3 regions of the Arthrobacter sp. D3-18 genome follow, and region 3 is predicted to be linked to each of the others. Evidence: predicted binding sites of a transcription regulator. Region 3 holds the regulator's gene; each other region holds the start of a gene.
The links. The regulator Rex, encoded in region 3, represses fermentation and respiration genes when NADH is low (regulators of the CRP and FNR family bind a similar motif). The targets are predictions, from matches to a motif close to CTTGTGAANNNNTTCACAAG.
Positions count from the first base shown of each region.

Region 1: the regulator Rex is predicted to act here: its motif matches at 3,235-3,254, upstream of araB (ribulokinase).
Region 2: the regulator Rex is predicted to act here: its motif matches at 6,232-6,251, upstream of M1D89_RS19830 (queuosine precursor transporter).

Region 1 is NZ_CP096440.1:493,188-500,595, reverse strand. Features, by position in the region: gene M1D89_RS04380 (xylulokinase) at 1-875, shown strand, start outside; gene M1D89_RS04375 (LacI family DNA-binding transcriptional regulator) at 944-1,927, shown strand; gene M1D89_RS04370 (IS30 family transposase) at 1,968-3,125, opposite strand; gene araB (ribulokinase) at 3,365-5,107, shown strand; gene M1D89_RS04360 (L-ribulose-5-phosphate 4-epimerase) at 5,104-5,811, shown strand; gene araA (L-arabinose isomerase) at 5,901-7,408, shown strand, end outside.
Region 2 is NZ_CP096440.1:3,846,415-3,853,822, reverse strand. Features, by position in the region: gene M1D89_RS19865 (sensor histidine kinase) at 1-1,005, opposite strand, end outside; gene M1D89_RS19860 (response regulator transcription factor) at 1,002-1,664, opposite strand; gene M1D89_RS19855 (MFS transporter) at 1,826-3,223, opposite strand; gene M1D89_RS19850 (hypothetical protein) at 3,569-4,090, opposite strand; gene M1D89_RS19845 (hypothetical protein) at 4,168-4,626, opposite strand; gene M1D89_RS19840 (TIGR01777 family oxidoreductase) at 4,623-5,519, opposite strand; gene M1D89_RS19835 (TetR/AcrR family transcriptional regulator) at 5,516-6,178, opposite strand; gene M1D89_RS19830 (queuosine precursor transporter) at 6,429-7,139, shown strand; gene tgt (tRNA guanosine(34) transglycosylase Tgt) at 7,236-7,408, opposite strand, start outside.
Region 3 is NZ_CP096440.1:931,530-938,937, forward strand. Features, by position in the region: gene M1D89_RS06445 (30S ribosomal protein bS22) at 105-203, shown strand; gene M1D89_RS06450 (endonuclease domain-containing protein) at 466-1,044, opposite strand; gene M1D89_RS06455 (HAD family hydrolase) at 1,576-2,436, opposite strand; gene M1D89_RS06460 (glutaredoxin family protein) at 2,605-2,859, shown strand; gene M1D89_RS06465 (redox-sensing transcriptional repressor Rex) at 2,936-3,643, shown strand; gene M1D89_RS06470 (hypothetical protein) at 3,691-4,470, opposite strand; gene M1D89_RS06475 (hypothetical protein) at 4,733-5,434, opposite strand; gene M1D89_RS06480 (YceI family protein) at 5,599-6,150, opposite strand; gene M1D89_RS06485 (histidine phosphatase family protein) at 6,358-7,023, shown strand; gene M1D89_RS06490 (TlpA family protein disulfide reductase) at 7,028-7,408, shown strand, end outside.

The DNA.
Region 1 (7,408 bases), 440 kb from region 3:
CCGGCACGGGCTACTTCTCTGCCAGCAGCGGCGAATACCTCCCAGAGGTCCTCAACAGCACGCTCGGCCACATTCCCGTGTTGCCCGTTGTCGCCGGGCCATTGGAGGCCGTGGGAAAGACACCCGGCGGGGCACTCATCGGGCCCGGTGCAGGCGACAATGCAGCAGCAGGTCTGGGAGTAAATGCGGGCGTCGGGGACGTAGTGATTTCGGTCGGAACGTCGGGGACGGTCTTTGCGGTTTCAGATGTCCCTGCGCTTGATGCAAGTGGGCTGGTGGCAGGCTTCGCGGACGCTACCGGCAACTACCTACCGCTGGCCTGCACGCTCAACGCGACGAGGATCTTTGATGCCACAGCTGCCCTGCTGGGTGTGACCCTGCAGGAACTCGGCGACTTGGCACTGTCCGCTCCGGAGGGTGCCGAAGGGCTGACTCTCGTCCCGTATTTCGAGGGTGAACGGACCCCTAATTTGCCGGAAGCCACCGGTTCCCTCCACGGCATCACCGTTTCGAATTACACCCCCGCCAACATGGCGCGGGCCGCAGTAGAAGGTGTGCTTTGTTCCTTGGCCGACGGCCTGGCGGCCCTGCAGGCACAGGGAGTCTCTGCCCAGCGCATCATCCTGGTGGGCGGAGGCGCGCAATCGAGCGCGGTCCAGCAAATCGCGGCAGCAGCCTTCGCTTTGCCCGTATTCGTCCCTCAACCCGGAGAATACGTGGCGGACGGCGCAGCCCGGCAAGCTGCAGGCGTACTCACGGGAAAACTGCCGGAATGGCCACTTGAGGGAATTGAAGTTGTTCACGGAAATACTGACGGTAATCCCGAGTTCCTGACGAGGTACCGCCACTACGCTGCCAAGGTAGCCAAAGGCTGATCAACATCGCGGTGCTCTATCGTGACAGGGTGAGCACTGAACAATCCGCACCGTCCCGGCCTCCTGTCATGGAGGACGTTGCCCGAGTGGCGGGTGTCTCCCACCAGACCGTCTCCCGGGTGTTGAACAACCACCCCAATGTGAGCTCCAAGACCCGCGAACGTGTGGAGCAGGCCATCACTGAGCTGGGGTACCGCCGGAACACCGCCGCGCGAAGCCTGGTTACACGGCGATCACAGACCATTGGCGTGCTCGGCAGCGAAATGGCGCAGTACGGGCCATCGCACACGCTCCTCGGAGTTCAGCAGGCGGCGAGGGAGGCGGGCTATTTCGTCAGCGTCGCAGGCCTGCGCGAAGTGACACCAGAGACCATTAGGGACGCCATGGCGCACTTCATGGATCAAGGCGTCGACGGCGTCGTAGTAACGGTGCCCCACCCGGGGACCTTTGACGTCCTCAAAGACATCACCGCCCAAGTCCCCATGGTTGCTGTCGGATCCATCGGCGACGAACACCTCACGGGTGCCACCGTGGACCAGCGGCAGGGTGCGCGACTCGCCGTCGAGCATCTCTTGGAACTGGGGCACCAACGGATCGGACACTTATCCGGTCCGGCTGATTGGATAGACGCCGCCGCCCGTATTGAGGGTTGGCGGGACGCCCTGACCGAGGCCGGGATTGAACCCGTGACGCTCATCGAGGGCGACTGGAGCGCCGAATGCGGGTACCGCGAAGGTTTGAAAATCGCCGCCGACCGCTCCGTGTCGGCCCTCTTCGTCGCAAATGACCAAATGGCCCTCGGCGTTCTCCGGGCCCTGAACGAACTGGGCGTCCGGGTACCGGAGGACATCAGCGTGGTGGGCTTCGATGATCAACCGGAGTCCGCCTACTTCATCCCGCCGCTGACCACCGTGGCCCAGGATTTCGAGGAGCTCGGCCAACGCTGCATTGCCTTGCTGTTGGATCGGTTGGAGAGCGGCACCACCGGCACGCCTGCCACGGTGGCGCCCCGGCTGGTAGTCCGCTCCACCACGGCCCCCGCCTCCAACTAGGTAGCAGCAGAGGTCGTTTTGAGCGGGTGGTTTCTAGCGGTTATCGCAACAGGAAGGTTCTGATCATCTCATTGGGGGTGCAGAAGTCGAATCGTTGGCGGGGTCTGTCGTTGAGTTCGTGGGCGACGTAGTCGAGGTCGGTTTGGCTGTAGATGCTTAGGTCTGCGCCTTTGGGGAAGTACTGGCGCAGGAGCCCGTTGGTGTTCTCGTTCGAGCCGCGTTGCCAAGGTGAGTGGGGATCGCAGAAGTAGATGTCGATGTCGGCTGCGATCTTCACTTCCTTGTGCCTGCGCATTTCGGTGCCTTGGTCCCAGGTCAGTGAGAGCCTCAGTTCGTCGGGAAGGGCGCCCATTTTGCGGATCAGCCCATCCCGAACAGACTCGGCACGGTTTTGACCGGTCGGGACATGGAGGAGCATCACGAACCCGGTTGTGCGCTCCACGATGGTGCCGATGGCGGTTTTTCCGTCCTTGCCTACGATCAGGTCCCCTTCCCAATGCCCTGGCACGGCACGGTCTTCGACCTCGGCGGGACGGTCGGCGATCATGACCTTGTCCTGGATTCTGCCGCGGCGTTCGTCGGGGCGGCGTTGGGGTTTGCGCAGGGTCCGGCCGGTGCGCAGGTTCTTGACCAGTTCCCGCTTTAGCCCGCCCCGGGACTCGAGATAGAGGGACTGGTAGATGGTCTCGTGTGACACCCACATCTCCGGGTTGTTCGGGAAGTCCTTGCGGAGTCTGCCAGCGATCTGGACCGGTGAGTCTTTCTTTTCGAGCCGCTTTTCGACTTCCAGGCGCAAGGGCTTGTTGCTGTTGAGCTTAGCGGTCTTGGGCCTGGCTGCCCGGGCGTGGGCGCGGGCATGGGCGGTGGTAGCCCGGTAGAAAAAGACCTTGTCAGCGTTCCGCCGGAGCTCCCGGGAGATCGTTGACGGGGAACGACCCAAACGTCTGGCGATCTCACGGACCGATTCCTTGCCCCGCCATAACGAGATCAACTCCCGCTCCTGGAACGATAGGGAACGGCCGGTCAGGGTCCGGCCCCGACGGGGCCGGACCCCTCCTGAGGACCTCAGCTCACGGCGGACCGTCGTTACGGACCACCCGACGAACGCACCAGCATCTTCAAAACGGGCACCGTCCGCAACCTGCTGCCAGAACGACTGGACAACCTCAGCAACCAAACGATTCGTGAACTTCACCATGGCAATCGACACCCTTCAATAATCAGGTGTTGCGATCACCGCATGATTCAGCGCGCTCAAAACGACCTCTGCTGCTACCTACTTGGGTGCGCCTGCGGCTGACCCCCGCCATGTGCAAGTGTTCTGAGTCGCCTCCTCTTGACATCAAAGTTGTGAGCGCTAACAATTGCATCAGACCTTCTTTCGTTTTCCACCCCGACCCCCGGCAATGAGGCCTTGGCCAGCCGGATGGAGACCCCATGAATACCTTTGAAAATCTCCCGCTGGACGAGCAGTTCGTCATCGGCGTGGACTATGGCACTTTGTCCGGCCGCGCCGTCGTCGTGCGCGTTTCGGACGGAGCCGAACTCGGCAGCGGCGTGTTCGAGTATCCGCACGCCGTCGTGACGGAAAAGCTCCCGGGCACCGGCCAGCGCCTCCCGGCCGACTGGGCCCTCCAGGTGCCCAACGACTACCGCGACGTCCTGCGCAATGCTGTACCGGCCGCCGTCGCCGATGCCGGAATCAATGCGGAAAATGTGGTGGGCATCGCTACCGACTTCACCGCATGCACCATGGTTCCGACGACGGCGGACGGAACGCCGCTGAACGAGCTGGAACGCTTCGCGGACCGGCCGCACGCATTCGTCAAACTGTGGCGCCACCACGCGGCCCAGCCCCAAGCGGACCGCATCAACCAGCTCGCTGAAGAACGCGGCGAATCCTGGCTTCCCCGTTACGGCGGCCTCATTTCCTCTGAGTGGGAGTTCGCCAAGGGACTGCAGCTCCTCGATGAGGATCCGGAGGTCTACGGCGCCATGGATCACTGGGTTGAGGCCGCCGACTGGATCGTTTGGCAGCTTTGCGGCAGTTACGTCCGCAACGCCTGCACTGCTGGCTATAAGGGCATCTACCAGGATGGAAAGTACCCGTCCGAGGACTTCCTGGCCGCGCTGAACGCTGATTTCAAAGATTTCGTCAGCAGCAAACTCGAACACACCATCGGCCGCTTGGGCGACGCCGCCGGTTACCTCACTGAAGAAGCCGCGGCTTGGACCGGGCTTCCGGCAGGAATCGCCGTGGCTGTAGGGAACGTGGACGCCCACGTCAGTGCGCCGGCCGCGAACGCTGTTGAACCAGGACAGCTCGTAGCAATCATGGGCACTTCCACCTGCCACGTCATGAACGGGGATGTTCTCCGCGAAGTCCCCGGTATGTGCGGAGTCGTCGACGGCGGCATCGTGGACGGGCTCTGGGGCTACGAAGCAGGCCAGTCCGGAGTTGGCGACATTTTCGGTTGGTTCACCAAGAACGGAGTCCCGCCGGAATACCACCAGGCCGCCAAGAACAAGGGTCTGGGCATCCACGAATACCTCACCGAACTCGCGGAAAAGCAGGCAATCGGCGAGCACGGACTGATCGCCCTGGACTGGCACTCGGGCAACCGTTCAGTGCTGGTCGACCACGAACTTTCCGGCGTGGTGGTGGGCCAGACCTTAGCCACGAAGCCCGAGGACACGTACCGTGCGCTGCTGGAAGCTACGGCTTTCGGAACCCGCACCATCGTGGACGCCTTCCGCGATTCGGGTGTTCCAGTCGAGGAATTCATCGTGGCCGGCGGTCTGCTGAAGAACAAGTTCCTGATGCAGGTCTACGCCGACATCACTGGCCTGCAGCTCTCCACGATCGGTTCCGAGCAGGGTCCTGCGCTGGGTTCGGCGATCCATGCCGCTGTTGCTGCCGGGAAGTACAAGGACATCCGTGAAGCCGCAGCATCCATGGCTGCTGCTCCCGGCGCCGTCTACACTCCCATCCCTGAAAACGTGGCCGCCTACGAGGCCCTCTTCCAGGAATACAAGGCTCTGCACGACTACTTCGGCCGCGGTACCAACAACGTCATGCACCGTCTCAAGGCCATCCAACGCCAAGCGCAGGGCACCGGTGAAGTGGCCGAACCGGCGTCGAACTCCTCCTCCGACGCCGCAGAGCGGGTGTCGGCATGAGCAGCCTTCTGGAAACCATCGCGAGGGTTCGCAAGGAAGTCTGCGAGCTGCACGCCGAACTGACCAGGTACGAACTTGTGGTTTGGACCGCGGGCAACGTTTCGGGCCGGATCCCGGGCTATGACCTCATGGTCATCAAGCCATCCGGCGTCTCCTATGACAACCTGACACCCGAGCTCATGGTGGTTACCGACCTCTACGGCACACCTGTCAGAGGCATCAACACCGGAAGCGCCGGGACCGTGGACTGGGGCAACCCGGACCTCTCTCCGTCATCGGATACCGCCGCGCACGCGTACGTCTACCGCCACATGCCGGAGGTGGGCGGTGTGGTCCACACGCACTCCACCTATGCAACGGCTTGGGCTGCCCGCGGTGAGGAAATTCCGTGCGTGCTGACCATGATGGGAGACGAATTCGGCGGGCCCATTCCGGTTGGACCGTTCGCCTTGATCGGCGACGATTCCATCGGGCAAGGGATCGTGGAGACGCTCAAGAACTCCAACTCCCCCGCGGTGCTCATGCAGAACCATGGCCCCTTCACCATCGGCAAGTCCGCCCGCGACGCCGTCAAGGCTGCGGTCATGTGCGAGGAAGTGGCCAGGACAGTGCACATTTCCCGCCAACTCGGCGAGCCGCTGCCCATCGACCAAGCCAAGATCGAGTCCCTCTACGACCGATACCAGAACGTTTACGGCCGCTAAGGCGCGGCCGCTTACAGCGACTTAGTCACAGCACCGCCGCTTACTCCGTCGTAGAAACCATTCGGACCACCACACTCCAGGAGCACCTCATGCCCGTCAACACGGCCGCCAACAACACTTCCCTCGATCAGTACGAGGTCTGGTTCCTCACCGGCAGCCAGCACCTCTACGGCGAGGACGTCCTCAAGCAGGTCGCAGCGCAGTCGCAGGAGATTGCCAACGTCCTCAACGCCAACAGCAACGTTCCGGTCAAGCTTGTCTGGAAGCCTGTCCTCACCGATTCCGACGCCATCCGTCGCACAGCGCTGGAAGCAAACTCGAACGATTCCGTCATCGGCGTCACCGCGTGGATGCACACGTTCAGTCCCGCCAAGATGTGGATCCAAGGCTTGGATGCCCTGCGCAAGCCCTTGCTTCACTTGCACACGCAGGCTAACCGGGACCTTCCATGGGCTGACATCGATTTCGATTTCATGAATCTCAACCAGGCTGCCCACGGCGACCGCGAATTCGGCTATATCCAATCGCGCCTCGGCGTGCCGCGGAAGACCGTCGTCGGGCATGTCAGCAACCCAGAGGTTGCCCGACAAGTTGGCGCCTGGCAGCGCGCCTCGGCCGGTTGGGCCGCAGTCCGAAGCCTGAAGTTGACCCGTTTCGGCGACAACATGCGCAACGTCGCCGTCACGGAAGGCGATAAAACTGAAGCTGAGCTCCGCTTCGGCGTCTCGGTCAACACGTGGTCCGTCAACGAGCTCGCCGACGCCGTCCATGGCGCAGCAGAGTCCGACGTCGACGCCTTGGTTGCGGAGTACGAGCGCCTGTACGAGGTGGTTGACGAACTCAAAGCAGGCGGCGATCGCCATGAGTCGCTGCGTTACAGCGCCAGGATCGAGCTGGGTCTCCGTAGCTTCCTGGAAGCAAACGGTTCTGCAGCTTTCACGACGTCGTTCGAGGACCTGGGCGCGCTGCGTCAACTGCCGGGAATGGCCGTCCAGCGCCTCATGGCCGACGGGTACGGTTTCGGCGCCGAGGGCGACTGGAAGACCGCGATCCTTGTCCGCGCCGCCAAGGTGATGGGCGGCGACCTGCCCGGCGGCGCGTCGCTGATGGAGGACTACACCTACCACCTCGAGCCGGGCTCGGAGAAGATCCTGGGCGCCCACATGCTGGAGGTCTGCCCGTCGCTCACCGCCAGGAAGCCCCGGGTCGAGATCCACCCACTGGGCATTGGTGGCAAGGAAGACCCCGTTCGCATGGTCTTCGACACCGACGCCGGCCCCGGCATCGTGGTGGCGCTGTCCGATATGCGCGATCGGTTCCGCCTGGTCGCCAACGTGGTGGACGTCGTCGACCTCGACCAGCCGCTCCCCAACCTGCCTGTAGCCCGCGCGCTCTGGGAGCCCAAGCCCAACTTCGCTACCTCTGCCGCCGCGTGGCTCACCGCGGGCGCCGCGCACCACACGGTATTGTCCACGCAGGTGGGCCTGGACGTGTTCGAGGACTTCGCCGAAATCGCCAAGACAGAGCTCCTCACCATCGACGAAGGCACCACCATCAAACAGTTCAAGAAAGAGCTCGCCTGGAACGCCGCCTACTA
Region 2 (7,408 bases), 1.7 Mb from region 3:
GGCCGGCGTCGCCCTCTCCACTTCACCCTGGAGGACCGGGAAGGGGTCGATGACGGCCAGACGCTTGTGCTCTGAAGGCTCCACCCGGGCATGCCCTTCGGAGGCGCGGTGCTCAGCGGTTGCCAGCTTCAGCACGCCGTCCAGCATTTCCTCCACCCGCTCAAGTTCGGCCACTACGCCGGCTGCCGCTTCTTTCTCAGGCTCCGAGCGCAAGGCGAGCTGCAGCAGATCGATCCGCAGGCGCAGTGCCCCAACAGGGTTCCGGAGTTGATGTGAAGTATCGGCGATGAGCTGGCGCTGCGACTCCATGCTCCGGGTCACGGTGTCGGCCATGGCCGTGAAGGAGCGGCTCAACTCACGCAGCTCAGGCGGACCGGCTTCGGGAAGCTGGCTGGTTTTGCCCGTCGCTTCGAGCTCGTGGACTGCCTTGCTTAGACGGTGGACCGGGCGCAAAACCCAAGCCGTGATCCGGGACGCCGCCACGAGCAGCAGCATACCCAGTGCCACCGCGGCAAGCCCGACGACGAGCCACCGCTCCCGTAGCTTCTGCCGTGCTGCGTCGAGGTTGACTTCAACAACCACTTCGCCGAGTACCTGGCTGGCCGTGCCGAAGGACCTGGAGATGAAGTCATTGCCTGTGCCGAATGCCCGGATGGGGTTCAGCGTAGTGTCGCTGAGATTGAGGCTCGCCCGATTCAGTGCGTCGCTGACCTCTGGTTGGTCGTCGCTGAGGCCCCCGGAGCGAACGGTTTTCTGTTGGAGCCGGATGAGGATTCCTTCACCATAAAGCTCGGAATACCGGTCCATCTCGCGCTGCAGTTGGGTTGTGTTGGTGTCCTCCACGGCGTCGCTGGCCAGTTGCGCGAAGCGGTTAAGGGCAGCGACGCGGTTTATCTGCAGTTCCTGGGTGAGTTCCCTGCCGGCCGATGTCAGGATCACACTGGAAACCGTCACCACAATGACCACCACCAGCAGGCTGAGGATGCCCAGGACGCGGACTTTCACGGTTGCTCTACGCGGTAGCCGACGCCTCGGACATTGATGATGAACCCGGGAAGTTGGAGCTTGGACCTAAGGCCTGTCAGGTGCACATCCAAGGACCGGGAGTGCGCCAGGAACGCATCGCCCCAAAGTGCGTCCAGGATTTGCTCCCTGGTCACCACTGAGCCTGCATTCCTGACCAGCAGGCTGAGGAGGTCGAATTCGGTTGCGGTCAGGGCGAGTTGTCTTGTGCCCACCGAGGCCACCCTCCGGTCGAGGTCCACTTCCAACTCTCCGAGGACGACTGCGTGCGGAGCATCCTGGCCGGAACGGTTGGTGCGCCTGGTGACTGCCTCGATTCTGGCGAGCAATTCCACGAGCTTCACGGGCTTGACCAGGTAGTCGTCGGCGCCGGATCGGAGGCCCAGCACCACGCTGCGTTCGTCGTCGCGGGCGGTCAGGATCAGGATAGGAATCTGCGTGACCTGGCGGAGTTTCCGCAGGACGTCCAGGCCATCCAGATCCGGGAGACCGAGGTCCAGCAGGATCACTTCGTGTTGCCGGTGGGCCAGGAGTGCGTCCTCGCCGCGGGATACCCGGGTGTGCTTGTGGCCGGCGGAGGCGACGGCTGCGCTCAAGGCCGACGCCATGGCGTCGTCATCCTCGACGATGAGCACGTGCACTGTCAGGGTCCTTTGGCTTGCTGGGGGGTGGGTCGCAGGGTTTGGTTCGTAGTGGTGGGTCGCAGGGTTTGGTTCGCTACTAGAGCTTAACGTTGTGAGGCCCGCTCTGCGCCCCTCGGAGTGTCCAAAGGGCGCAAAGCGGGCCTCACAAGGCAGCCAGGTCAGGCGTTGACGAGATCCTTCTTGTCGTCGTCGTCCTTCGCAATGCCCTTTGCCGCGAAGGCGTTGCCCTGCTCCGCATCCAAGTGCGTCGGCTTCTTGTTCTTCAGAGCGAAGATGTAGACCAGCAGGGAGATGAAGATGGCGGCAGTGACGTAGGTGAAGAACATATCCACCTGGCCCGACTTCTGAAGGGCCGCACCGATCAGCGGTACAGTGCCGCCGAACAGCGAGTTGGCAATCGCGTAACCGAGTCCGACGCCGAGCGCGCGGATGGATGCCGGGAACAGTTCAGCCTTCACCAACGCGTTGATGGAGGTGTAGCCACCCACCATCAGGAGGCCGCCGAACATCAGGAGGAAGGCCACGAACGGATCCTTGGTTCCGGCCAGCGTGGAGAGCAGCGGCCAAGTGAACAGCACACCGGTCACGCCGAACCAGATCAGCAGCGGCTTCCGGCCAATCTTGTCAGAGAGCATGCCGTACACGGGCTGCAGCAACATGAAGATGAACAGCGCCCAGAAGTTGATCACGGAAGTATCGGTCTTGGCGATGCCGGACGTATCGTTCATGAACTTCAGGATGAAGTTGGTGTACGTGTAGAACGCGACGGTGCCGCCAAGGGTGATACCGATGCAGATGAGCAGCGGCTTCCAGTGCTTGGTGAACAGCAGCTTCATGGTGCCGGGCCGTGCTTCGCCAGCAACCTTGACGTGCGCAGCGCGGAGCTGGTCAGCAGAGAGGGTTTCCTCCATCGAGCGGCGAAGCCAGAGAACAACCAGTGCAGCGGCGCCACCAATAGCAAACGGAATCCTCCAGCCCCATTCGGTCAGGTCGTCCTTGCTCATGGTGTTCTGCAGGATGACCAGCACCAGGAGGGCCAGCATCTGACCACCAATCAGCGTGACGTACTGGAAGCTGGAGAAGAAGCCGCGGCGCTTGGCCGTAGCGGCCTCGGACATGTAGGTGGCGCTGGTACCGTACTCGCCGCCCACCGAGAAACCCTGGACCATGCGGATAAACACCAGCAGAATCAGGGCCCACAGGCCGATGACATCCTGCGTCGGCAGGATGGCGATGGCGAAGGAACCGGCGGACATCATGGTCACGCTGAGTGTCAGCGCAGCTTTGCGGCCCTTACGGTCGGCATACCGTCCGAAGAACCAGCTGCCGATCGGGCGCATGAGGAACGACGTCGAGAAGACGGCCATCGCCTCAAGGCCCGCCTGAAGATCGTCCGAGGAGTTGAAGAAGTGCGACTGGAAATACGCCGCGAAAACCGTATAGACGTAGAGGTCGAACCACTCCACGAGGTTGCCCGCGGAGCCCTTGAGGATGTTGCTCACGGCTTTACGTGTCTGGGCGGCTTCGCTCAGAGGTGCAGCTTGTTGGGTGCTCATCAATGAACCTTCCTGGACGGCGCCTGGGACGGCAGCCGTGTCTTGCCTGAGTTCGTTCTGTCCATGAAGCTGGTGCTCATGGCGTCCTTGCGCATGGCTCTTCGTCGACTAAGAAAGGCCCTCCAAGGTGAAGAGGACATGTTCCAAACTATGGGTGATGCACGGCACAGCCAACGTGGGAGCGGATTTCCTAACACTTCCTTAGGTTTCGGTCGGCTCGGGTTGAGGTCCGACGGCGGTTGGGTCCCGACGGCGGTTGGGTCCGGACGGCGGACGCTCTCTCAGGTCCCTCGGGTTTGGGTGGGTCGCTCTTTCAGGTCCCTCGGGTTTGGGTGGGTCGCTCTTTCAGGTCCCTCGGGTTTGGGTGGGTCGCTCTTTCAGGTCCCTCGGGTTTGGATGGGTCGCTCTCTCAGGTCCCTCGGGTTTGGGTGCGTCGTTGATCCGCACGAGCTTCCACGCGGCGAGTCGGCCGATACCGGCGGCCAAGGCAATCGAAGACGAAAAAAGTAGCGGACCCGTCGCTGAAAGTCCGCCAAACGGCGCACACATGAGCAAACCCCCGGCGAAAAACGCGGCAACGTGAAGCCACTGATTCCGGACTCGACGCAAGGCCAAACCGAGAAGTGACCCCACTGCGGCACCAACGGCCCAGACCGGGAGCAGACTGTAACCGAAGAAAATGCTCGCCCATCCTGGTGCTTGAATGCCCCAGAAGGCGCAGAATGTCAGGTGCGCTACGGCGATTCCCACAGCCAATCCCTTTGCGCCGAGCACCACCCGGTCTTTGGAACCGTATCGCCAGCCTCCCGACGGACTCCGCGTCGCCAACGAGTACTCATCTTCGTCAGTCCATGGCGACTGGCTCATGGTTATCCTCCTGGATAGTCAAAGAGCGTTCGGCTGTAGGGGTGATTATGTGAGAGAGGGATCGGCTGAAGGAATGATTATGTGAGAGAGGGATGGTCGTTGATGAGGACGAGCTTCCAAACGGCCAGTCGGCCAATGCCGGCTCCAAGCGCTGCAGGAAGTGTCATGTAGGCCAAAGTGTGAATGGTCCAACCGGTGTGCGCAGCTCCAACCAAGGTTCCCACCAAAGCTCCGGCGACGATAAAGGCAGCCACGTGGATCCACTGATTGCGAATACCCCTCAGTAGCTTGCCCAGCAGCATCGCGGTGGGCAGGCCAACCAAACCGATGGGGAGCGCACCAAAAACCATGAGTATGGGTAGAAATGAAAGCTGATATGCGGCATATTGTGGATCTAGACTCGCCTTAATGACCCCGGGCACCAGGAAGAACACAACGTCGGCGACGCCGACGCCAACTAGAAGTCCCTTCCAGCCCAGGACTACGCGGTCCCGGTAATCGTAGGGCCAGAATGACAGGTGGTGAGTGGGGTTCATCGAGTAGCCGCGATTTGGTTGAGGGCGCCCGCCGAGGTCGGGTGCTCGAACGCGAACCCGGCGTCGAGCAGTTTCCGAGGCTCCACCCACCTGCTCTTCAGCACCAGTTCTGTTTGTGTGCGGATCAGGACGGCACCGGCTTCGAGCAGCCAGGCCGGCGTTGGGATGCCGAACGGGACACCCATGCTTTGCCGTACCAAGGACATTAGTCCGCGGTTGTCCACCGGATAGGGCGTTGCCGCGTTAATGGGACCGGTCAGCTCAGCGTGATCGTGCACAAACAGCACTGCACGGAACAAGTCCTCCACGTGGATCCAGCTGAACTTCTGCGTTCCCGGACCCATGTGCCCGCCCAAACCAAGCCGGGCAAGATTCCGGAGGGGATTCATAACACCACCGGCACCCAGAACGATCGCAATCCGAAGCGCCACCTTCCGTGTGTCAGGAACGGAAGCGGCTGCCAACTCGTCTTCCCACGCGCGGGCAACCTCCACAGAGAACCCGCTGCCCAATTCGCCGGAAACCTCAGACTGTGGATGGTCTTCCGCATGCCGGTAGATGGTGCCGGTGCTCGAATTGATCCAGGTCCGTGGAGGTTGGGCGCAAGCGGCAACCGCGCGGCCCAACGCCCGTGTCGTCAACACCCGGGAGTCCAGAATCTCGCGCCGATGCTGTTCGTCGTACCGGCAATTCACGGAGCGTCCGGCGAGGTTCACCAGTAGTTCGGCACCGTCAAGCGCTTTGGCGACGGCGCCGTCGTCGTGCCATTGAGCGTCAGCCGAAGCGTCCCGCCCAACTGTCCTGACCCGCCAACCCTCAGCAACAAACCTCCGCCGGAAGTAGCTTCCGATGAAGCCACTAGCACCGGCAATCACCACTGTCCTCGGCATCACGAGTCTTCCTTGACACTTCGCACGAGCCCCAAGACGTCGTCGAAGACCTTGCTGACTCCAGGAATTTTCGCGAGCGATAAGCCTCGGGCCACCAGCGGGGCTGCGCCGTCGATCAATTTTCGCGTGCGGCGTTGGCCCTCGGACCGGTCGTAAACCCAGAAGAGCGCGACGCCCATGTACGCCAGCCACAGCAGTTCGGGCAGATCTGCACGCAGCTTCTTGGCGACGGCGGGGGAGGAGCCTTCGACGGCGGAGCGGAAGATCGCGAGGGAAGCCTCGCGGGCGGCGGCGGAAGCCTCGCCGAACGGGTTAACGGGCGACGACGGCCGGATTGCCGTCGCGATGAAGTCGGAACCGAACTGGTGGTACGGCGCCATGACGTCCACTCCTGTGTGCAGAACCGCTTTGAGGCGTCCGGCGAGATCCTGGACGCCTTCGAGTGCCTGCGCCGCCACCACGGCGTGTTCATCTTGCACTTGAAGGTAGAGCTCCTGGACGAGTTCGTCCTTGGAAGCGAAGTAGTAGTAGGCATTGCCCACGGAGACTTCCGCCTCCTGGGCAATGGCACGCATGGTGGCCTTCTCAAAGCCGACCTCACGGAACATCTTCAGCGCGACGTCCGCCACCAGTTGCCGGGTCTGCTCGCTTTTTGCTGCCATGGTGCCGCTCCTCAAGCAGTTTTTGAACGTGTTCAAGAATGAGTATGCCACAGTTTATGAACGTGTTCAAAAATCCACAAACGGGGAAAACGTGAGAGAGGGATGCTCAAAAGGGGTTGGGATGTGAGAGAGCGTGGGGAGTGGGAGAATGGAACCGGTGCCGGGCCGGATGCCCCACCAACCACAGTGCTAATACAGCGGGGTTCCCTCACCAAGGAGCCTGCGCGAACCACTACGAAATGGATGACCCATGCCCTCGCCCTCAGGCTCCAGTACTCTGAGCAAGCCCGCTCCGCGCTTCGCTTCGATCGGCTCCCCGTATTTCGGCATCATGCTGGCCATCATGGCCGTGGTGCTGATCCTGTCCAACATCGGCGCTTCCAAGGGCGTGGTGATTGGACCGATCATCACCGACGGCGGGTTCTTCCTCTTCCCGATCGCCTACATCCTGGGTGACGTGATGAGCGAGGTCTACGGCTTCAAAGTGGCGCGCAAGGCCATCATTACTTCGTTCGCGCTTTCGGTGTTCGCATCGCTCTGCTACTGGATCATCATCGTGCTTCCCGGCTTCAGCGACGAGTACGGCACCGCAAAGCAGGCAGCCATCGAAGGTGCCCTGGGCCCGGTTCCGCTGATCGTCCTCGGTTCCCTGCTCGCTTTCCTGGCCGGGCAGACCATCAACTCCTGGATCCTGGTGAAGATGAAGGCGCGCACGGGCGAGAAGTCATTGTGGGCGCGCCTGATGGGCTCGTCCGTGGTGGGCGAATTCGTGGACACCCTGATCTTCTGCACCATCGCAGCGTCGGTCATCGGCATCACGGACTTCGGCTCGTTCCTGAACTACGTCCTGGTTGGTTTCGTCTACAAGACGGCCGTGGAGTTCCTGTTCGTCCCCGTCACCGTACTGGTGGTCGGCTGGATCAAGAAGCGCGAGCCCAGCTATGGGGTAGCCGCAGCCTAGCCTCCGCAGGGCCCGTTTCGCTGGCTCGCTGCGCATTAGATGGTTCCTACCGTCGAATGCGCAGCTACCCATCGAAACGGGGCGCGAGCCCAGCCCCTACGAGTAGTACCGGCCCAGGGTCTCCGCCTTGAACTCGAAGAATTCCCCGGATTCGATGGCCAGACGGGCGTCGTCCACCATCTTCACCACGAAGCGCTCGTTATGGATGGAGATCAGGGTTGCAGAGAGCATTTCCTTGGCCTTGAACAGGTGGTGGATGTAGGCCCGTG
Region 3 (7,408 bases):
GTTAAGGAACGTTTTACGTCAATGTAAGAATCTGTCAGTTGTACTTGTCTGCTTCCGCGGATCTGTTCCAACAGACAGGAACTTCTAGTTTGTAAGGAACTTTCGTGGGTTCAGTTATTAAGAAGCGCCGCAAGCGTATGGCCAAGAAGAAGCACCGCAAGCTGCTTCGCAAGACTCGCCACCAGCGCCGCAATAAGAAGTAGAGATACTTCATCAAGCGTGAATGCCCGTTACCTCTCGAGGTGGCGGGCATTTTTGCATCCGGACGCTCGCTCACGTCCCTCGGGTTTGGTGTGGATGCTCGCTCATGTCCCTCGGGTTTGGTGGGGATGCTCGCTCATGTCCCTCGGGTTTGGTGTGGATGCTCGCTCATGTCCCTCGGGTTTGGTGTGGATGCTCGCTCACGTCCCTCGGGTTTGGTGTGGATGCTCGCTCATGTCCCTCGGGTTTGGTGTGGATGCTCGCTCACGTCCCTCGTGAAAAGCCCGCACTGACCGCGGGATCCTGCCACGCCGATCGCAGAGCGCTTTTGATCTTCTGCGTAGCCGACGAAAAGTTGTCCGCCAAGTCATTCTTGCCAAACTTGAGGACCGTCCAGCCTGCTGCTTCAAATGCTTTGTCGCGCCGCCGATCGCTGAATATTTGTTCCCGCTCGAGGTGATGACCGCCGTCGTACTGTAGCGCTACTCGCCGAACACGAAAGCCCAGGTCCGCGGACGGGGAGAACGGATCATTCTGTCGGAGCTGCACCTGCAGTTCCGGTTCAGGAATTCCTGCGTCCAGCATCGCCAAGCGGAGCAGCGACTCAGGTGCGGAATCGGCGCCCACTCGCATGAGGTCGAGTGCTTCTCTTGCCCGAACTACGCCCTGCAGATTCTTGTGTCTGTCCACCAATTTGCGAAGGGCTTCAAGTGTAGTGAGGGCGGTCTCGCGTTCTTCGAACTCCGGCCTGGGAGTGCGAATGAGTTGGTCGCCCATGCAGACGAGGTCGGGAACCGGCAGGCGTCGTGCGAGATCCAACCAGGTCCGCGAACGCGTGCTCATCCAGATGCCTTGGACATACTCAATCTCATCCTCGGAGGCTACTACCGTGTGTCCGATCACTCCTTTGCGCCGAACTGACGGCAGGTGCCTGGGCTTGCTGAGGTGCAATTCGTTGGAATCTGATAACCAGGGCGGGAGAAATGTCTCATGTAGCCGGGCGGCGGTTACATGGGAGATCCATGCCCCGGGAGTTGCAGCTGACAGTGATCTTGCAGCCGCGGACAGCTCGAAATCCCAATCGGAAGGCCGATAAAGACCACGGCTAACCCCGTCGATTTTGGCGCGATTCCATAAGTGGGACCGCTTAAGTCCCTCAGTCTCGGCCTCGTCGAGAGTGAAGGGTGCAGCGGTCAGTCGGGGAGGAAGCGGTGCGGCATTCTGCATACCGGCATTCTTGCCCAGAAACCCTTGAGCCGTCGGAAGTTATCCACAGGCTAGTCAAGGTGCTCGAGGGATGTGAGAGAAGGTTGGGTTCAAGCCCGAGGTATGTGAGAGAAGGTTGGGTTCAAGCCCGAGGGATGTGAGAGAGCGTTAGATGCGGGGGCCGCGGAACTTTGAGAATCCGCGCCACAAGCCATACACGGCTCCGCCGACGGTCGCGGCTTTGAGGCCAAGCGTTGCCGCGCGGCGTCCGGAGCGGAAATCGTAAACGGGCCAATTGTTCTCACGAGCGTGCCGCCGAAGCTTCGCATCGGGGTTGATCACCACGGGGTGACCCACCATGGTGAGCAAAGGAATGTCGTTTGCGGAGTCGCTGTAGGCCCAGCAATGGTCCAGATCCAATCCGTCGCGATCGGCAACGAGTTGGACAGCGATAGCCTTTGCAGGTCCGTGGAGGATGTCGCCAACCAACTTCCCCGTGTAGACGCCTTCGTCCACCTCTCCGACGGTGCCCAAGGCCCCGGTCAGACCGAGTCGCGTGGAAATGACAGTGGCCACCTCAATGGGCGTAGCAGTCACGAGCCACACCTTCCGGCCGACCCGAAGGTGCTGTTCTGCCAGCGCCTTGGTGCCCGGCCAGATCCGCGACTCGATCATCTCGTCATAGACCTCTTCGCCCAACGCCTTGATGTCGTCTACGGTGATGCCGGCAGCAAGGGTCAGCGCGGAGTCGCGTACAGAGTGGACGTCCTCCATGTTTTCGCCGCGCATGACGAACTTGAACTGCTTCCAAGCGAAACCGGCGGCCTGGGAAAGAGTGAACGCTTTGCGTTCGTACATTTTGCGCGCCACGTGGAAGAGGCTTGCACCCTTCATCAACGTATTGTCGACGTCGAAGAAAGCGGCTTCGCCAGCGTGCTTCCGCGTGAGATCCTGTTGCGCCGCGTCCTTCTGCGCGGTGTTTTGCACCAAGGCATCTGCGACCACGGCGGCGTTCTTCTCCTCGGGCATGCCTTGAGTCTAGTCAATCGGCGGGCGCCGGGGTTGAGGACGCACGAAGGTGTCACCGAAGGGGGTGGGACGTGAGAGATGGTTGGTGGGAAGGGGGTGGGATGTGAGAGATGGTTGGTGGGAAGGGGGTGGGATGTGAGAGAGCGTCGGGGCGGTTACCTTTGAGACATGGCTATTCCCGACGTCGTACTCCTTACCAAAGCTGACTGCCACCTCTGCACGGAAGCGCGTGCCGCCGTCGAGCGTGTGACGAAAAGCCTCGGCGTGCAGTGGACTGAGCAGAAGATCGACGGCGACCCCCAACTCCAGGAGCGCTTCGCAGAGGAGATTCCTGTGGTGCTGGTGGATGGTATTCAGCGGGATTTTTGGAAGATCGACGAGGAACGGCTCACCCGCACACTGAAGAAAGTCCTGGAAGGCTGAGGGTGGGGTTACCCGCAGGTAATGGCTTTTGTTGAGTCCCGCCGAGGGTCATAGAGTGGAACAACAAAGCGACGCAATGGAGAATACCGTGACTGCGCTGGAACCGTCCCCGGACGCACCAACCGGGGACAACGAACCTGCCACCAAGCAGATCCCGCCCGCGGCTGTGGCCCGGATGACTCTCTATTTGCGCGCGCTCAACTCTCTTTTGGCCGAAGGCGTGGAACGCGTTTCCTCGGAAGCCTTGGCAGAGGCATCGGGCGTCAGTTCATCTACGCTCCGCAAAGACCTCTCCTACGTGGGCTCTTACGGGACCCGGGGTGTTGGCTATGAGGTCCAGTACTTGAGCCGGCACATAGCCGCTGCACTTGGCCTGACCCACGACTGGAAGGTCGCGATTGTGGGCGCCGGTAACCTCGGCAAAGCCCTTGCACGGTATGGCGGCTTCGAGTCCCGGGGCTTCGACGTTGTGGCCATCTTTGACGCCGATCCCATGGTGATCGGCAACGAGGTGGGCTGGTTGCGGGTGAGTGATTCGGCCGAGCTGGAGCGCGTGCTGGAACGCACCCATACCAACATGGTGGTGCTTGCGCTACCTGCAACCGTGGCCCAGGCTGTGTGCGACCGCGTCATTGCTGCCGGCATACGGAGCATCCTGAGCTTCGCCCCGGTGCTCCTGCAGGTTCCCCCGCACGTCAACCTTCGCAAGGTGGATATGGCAACCGAGCTCCAGATCCTGGCCTACCATGCACAACGGGCGCAGACTCCGGGCCAGGCTGTTTAGCCTTCGCCGGGTCCGCGCCCGCGTTTAATACTTGGAAGCGTGAGGGTTTAGCGACCGTAGGGGTTCTGGTACGGGTTTCCGAAAGGCTGGGCCTTACGGAAGTACGGAGCCGACGCCGGCAGGTACAGCATGACGATCGCGGCAACGCCCAGCAGGATCACGATGAGCTGCATGATGCCGTAGGTTGCGCCGAACTGGAACAGGCCGGTGAGGCCCAGAACAGAGATGGCAGCGAACACGGTGCCAAGGATCCTGGCCCAGTTCTTGCCTTTCCGGACGGGGAAGGCGACCAGCGCGTAGAGCCCCAATGAGAAGATGGCACCGACGATGGCGCCCACTGCGATAGCGCCGCGCATCCCCTCAATGGATTCGGCAGGGAACTCAGTTCCCTGTTGTGCGGCCTGCTGGTTCATCACATTGATGAAGGCATCGGCTCCGGTGGTGGCCAAGAGAAGCGAGCTGATGGCAGACAGGATGCCTGCCGCAATGATCATCCAGAACGCGTAGTTGACCATCGGAGGGATAGTTGTGGGGCCGGGCTGCTGGCTGGGCCAGTTGTTGCCCTGGCCATACTGGGGAGCTCCGGGAGCCTGGCCATACGGGGAGGCCTGCTGACCGTACTGGGGTGCGGCGGGTGATTGCTGTCCGTACTGAGGCGCAGCAGGTTGACCATACTGAGGCGCGGCGGGGGACTGCTGCCCGTATTGAGGCGCGGCGGGCTGTCCGTACTGGGGTGCCGGAGGTTGCGGCGAGGATGGCTGGGAGCCGTGCTGCTCGGGTTTGTTGTCGTCGCCCGGATTTGAGGGCGGGTACGGAGGGTTGCTCATGGCATTCCTTTGCTTGTTCGACTGCTGGTGCGGCCGCCGGGATCAGCAAAATGACCCTGCCCCCAGCGTGGTTCTGGTACCACCGTACCTCCAGCGTCCGACACTGCAGATGATCACACGCAGGTATTTCAAGCTCACAGGAAAAATCATCATCACGGCTTACGCCTTCATGATGAAGGCCGCGGGATCCGAGAGGATCTGACCGCGGCCTTCAGTCTTGCCCTACCGCCGATATCGTACGACGACGGCAGTTGAGTCAGTGCTAAGCGTGGCCCTTCACAGTCTTGAACCAGAGCTGCGAATTGGGCAGCCACATCAATACAACGGCAACTGCGCTCACCAGGAAACCGAACCAGTTGCCGCCCAGGCCCATCCCTGAACCGCCCCCACTTGCCGCTCCGAAGATGGCCAGGAGCAAGGAAACGCCGGCCAGGATGGTCAAGGCGAGGCGTGCCCACTCCTTGCCTTCCTTCATCTTCATGGCGAGGATCACTTGGGCGGCGGCGACCGCCAAAGTGAGCAGGAGGAGGATCAGTGCGATGGCGGCGAATCCCGGAGCAAACGCGAACGCAGCGATGACGGCAAAGAAAGCGATGAGGCCAAACAGCAGGCCCAGGAGTCCGGAGATCACCCAAATGAAGTAGGAAACTTTCAACTCCGTCGGCAGGCCCTGGGTTTTGAACATTCCCGAGAAGCCGCCTTGAGGCATGACGTCGTTGAAATTGCGCGGTCCGTCAGTGGGCATTTCGAAGTGGAAACCTGACTGTCCGGGGGCAGGCTGGCTTTGTCCGGGCTGTGAGTATTGGCCCGGTTGCGACGGCGGCTGGTAACCCTGCGGGGGTTGGTAACCCTGGGGCGGTTGGTAGCCCTGCGGAGGCTGGTGACCCGCAGGAGGAACATTGCCGGGCTGCGGAGGCTGGGAGCCGGGCTGCTGTGGCTGTGGTGTTTCGTCTGGGGTACTCATGGCATCACTTTAGACCGCAGGTTGAGGGATGCATAGGAAATTCGGAGCCAACTCGCAGCTAAATACAGGCTGTTTGCCGAACAATTGCGGGGTGACTTCCCTCTACGCGAAACGGCGCCCCGCACAGCGTGAACTGTGCAGGGCGCCGTTTGGTGTTGCGGGGGCTACGCGGCGGCCGGTGCGATGAAGGCGAGCTCGAGGTTGATGACTACCTTGTCGCTGACCAGGACGCCACCGGCTTCGAGGACGGCGTTCCAGGTGAGGCCGAAGTCCTTGCGGCTGATCGTGGTTTCGCCGGAAACGCCGGCGCGGGTGTTGCCGAACGGATCCACGGCCACACCGTTGAATTCGGTCTCGATGGAAACTTCCTTGGTCACGCCCTTGATTGTGAGATCGCCCACGAGGTCGAAGCTGTTGCCGTTGGCCTTGACGTGGCGGGACACGAAGGTGATTTCCGGGAACTTCTCAACATCGAAGAAGTCTTCGCCCTTGACGTGGCCGTCGCGGTTCACGTCTCCGGAGTCGAAGCTGGCGGTCTGGATGGTGGCGGTGACCTTGGAGTCGGTCAGCGTTTCGCCAACTTCCAGGGTGGCAGCAGCATCCTTGAACTGGCCGCGGACCTTGCTGATGCCTGCGTGCCGGACGGTGAAGCCGATCTCGCTGTGGGAAGCGTCGAGGGTCCAGGTGCCGGTGGTGACGGAAGCGGGGAGAGTCATCATGGTGTTGCTCCTATATCGAGTGGTAGGTACTGCTTGCTTGCCTGGTCGAGCTCATTGCTTGAAGCGTCAACCGAGCTTCGTACCCAGTATAAACATGCATATGCATCTTTTATTCCAACTCCATGGAACATTTCGGGAAAACTTTGAGTTCTACTAGCGGTAGAAGATTTCGGATCGCCCCGCTTCTTTGAGAAACTGGTAAACATGCCCCAAGCAACTGTCCATCTGCTTCGCCATGGCGAGGTCCATAATCCCGACGCCGTCCTCTATGGCCGGCTGCCGGAATTCCACCTCTCCGAACGTGGCCGGGAGATGGCCCGGATGCTGGCGGACCACTTCGCTGCCCGCGTCAGCCAGGGTGCCAAGATCGTGCATTTGGTAGCCTCGCCGCTCACGCGCGCCCAGGAAACAGCTATGCCCACGGCCGAGGCACTGAACCTGGAGATCACCACCGAGCCGCGCATTATCGAAGCAGAGAACCACTTCGAGGGACTCCACCCCACTAAGAGCGAGTTCCTGAAGCCCAAACACTGGATCTACTTCCGGAATCCGTTGCGCCCTTCATGGGGCGAGCCCTACAAGGAACAAGCAGCCCGAGTCTTGGCCGCGGTCGAGGACGCGCGGGTGAAGGCAGTCGAATTGGGCGGCGACGGCGCGGAAGCCATTCTGGTCAGCCACCAACTTCCAATCTGGTCCACCAGGTTGACTGCCGAGGGCCGCCGGTTGGCCCACGATCCTCGTAAGCGCGAGTGCACCCTGACGTCGCTGACATCCCTGACACTCGATGACGACGGCAAGATCGTACGAGTTGAATACACCGAGCCCGCTGCCGTCCTGCTTCCCGGCGCGGCGAGCACCCCGGGAGCGTAGAAGCATGGACAACAATCTTTCGCGCCGCGGCGTGCTGACCGCCGGTGGTGTCCTCCTCGCAGGACTGACCATGGGCCTGTCCGCATGTGCCCAGGAAGACTCCCTTGCCAAGCAAGCTAAGGCCGGCGACAACAAGAACTACGTGGCAGGTGATGGTTCGGTGACGGAGTTCGCCAAGGCAGACCGTGCCGCACCCGTCGCGCTCAAAGGCACTCTCTTTAACGGACAGACGGTAAAGCCGGAGGATCTCCTGGGCAAAGTCACCGTCCTGAACTTCTGGTTTGCCGCCTGTGCTCCTTGCCGCATCGAAGCCCCCCAGCTTGAGGCCCTGCACTTGGACTTCAAGGATCAGGGTGTCCAGTTCTTCGGCGTCAACCTGCGCGAC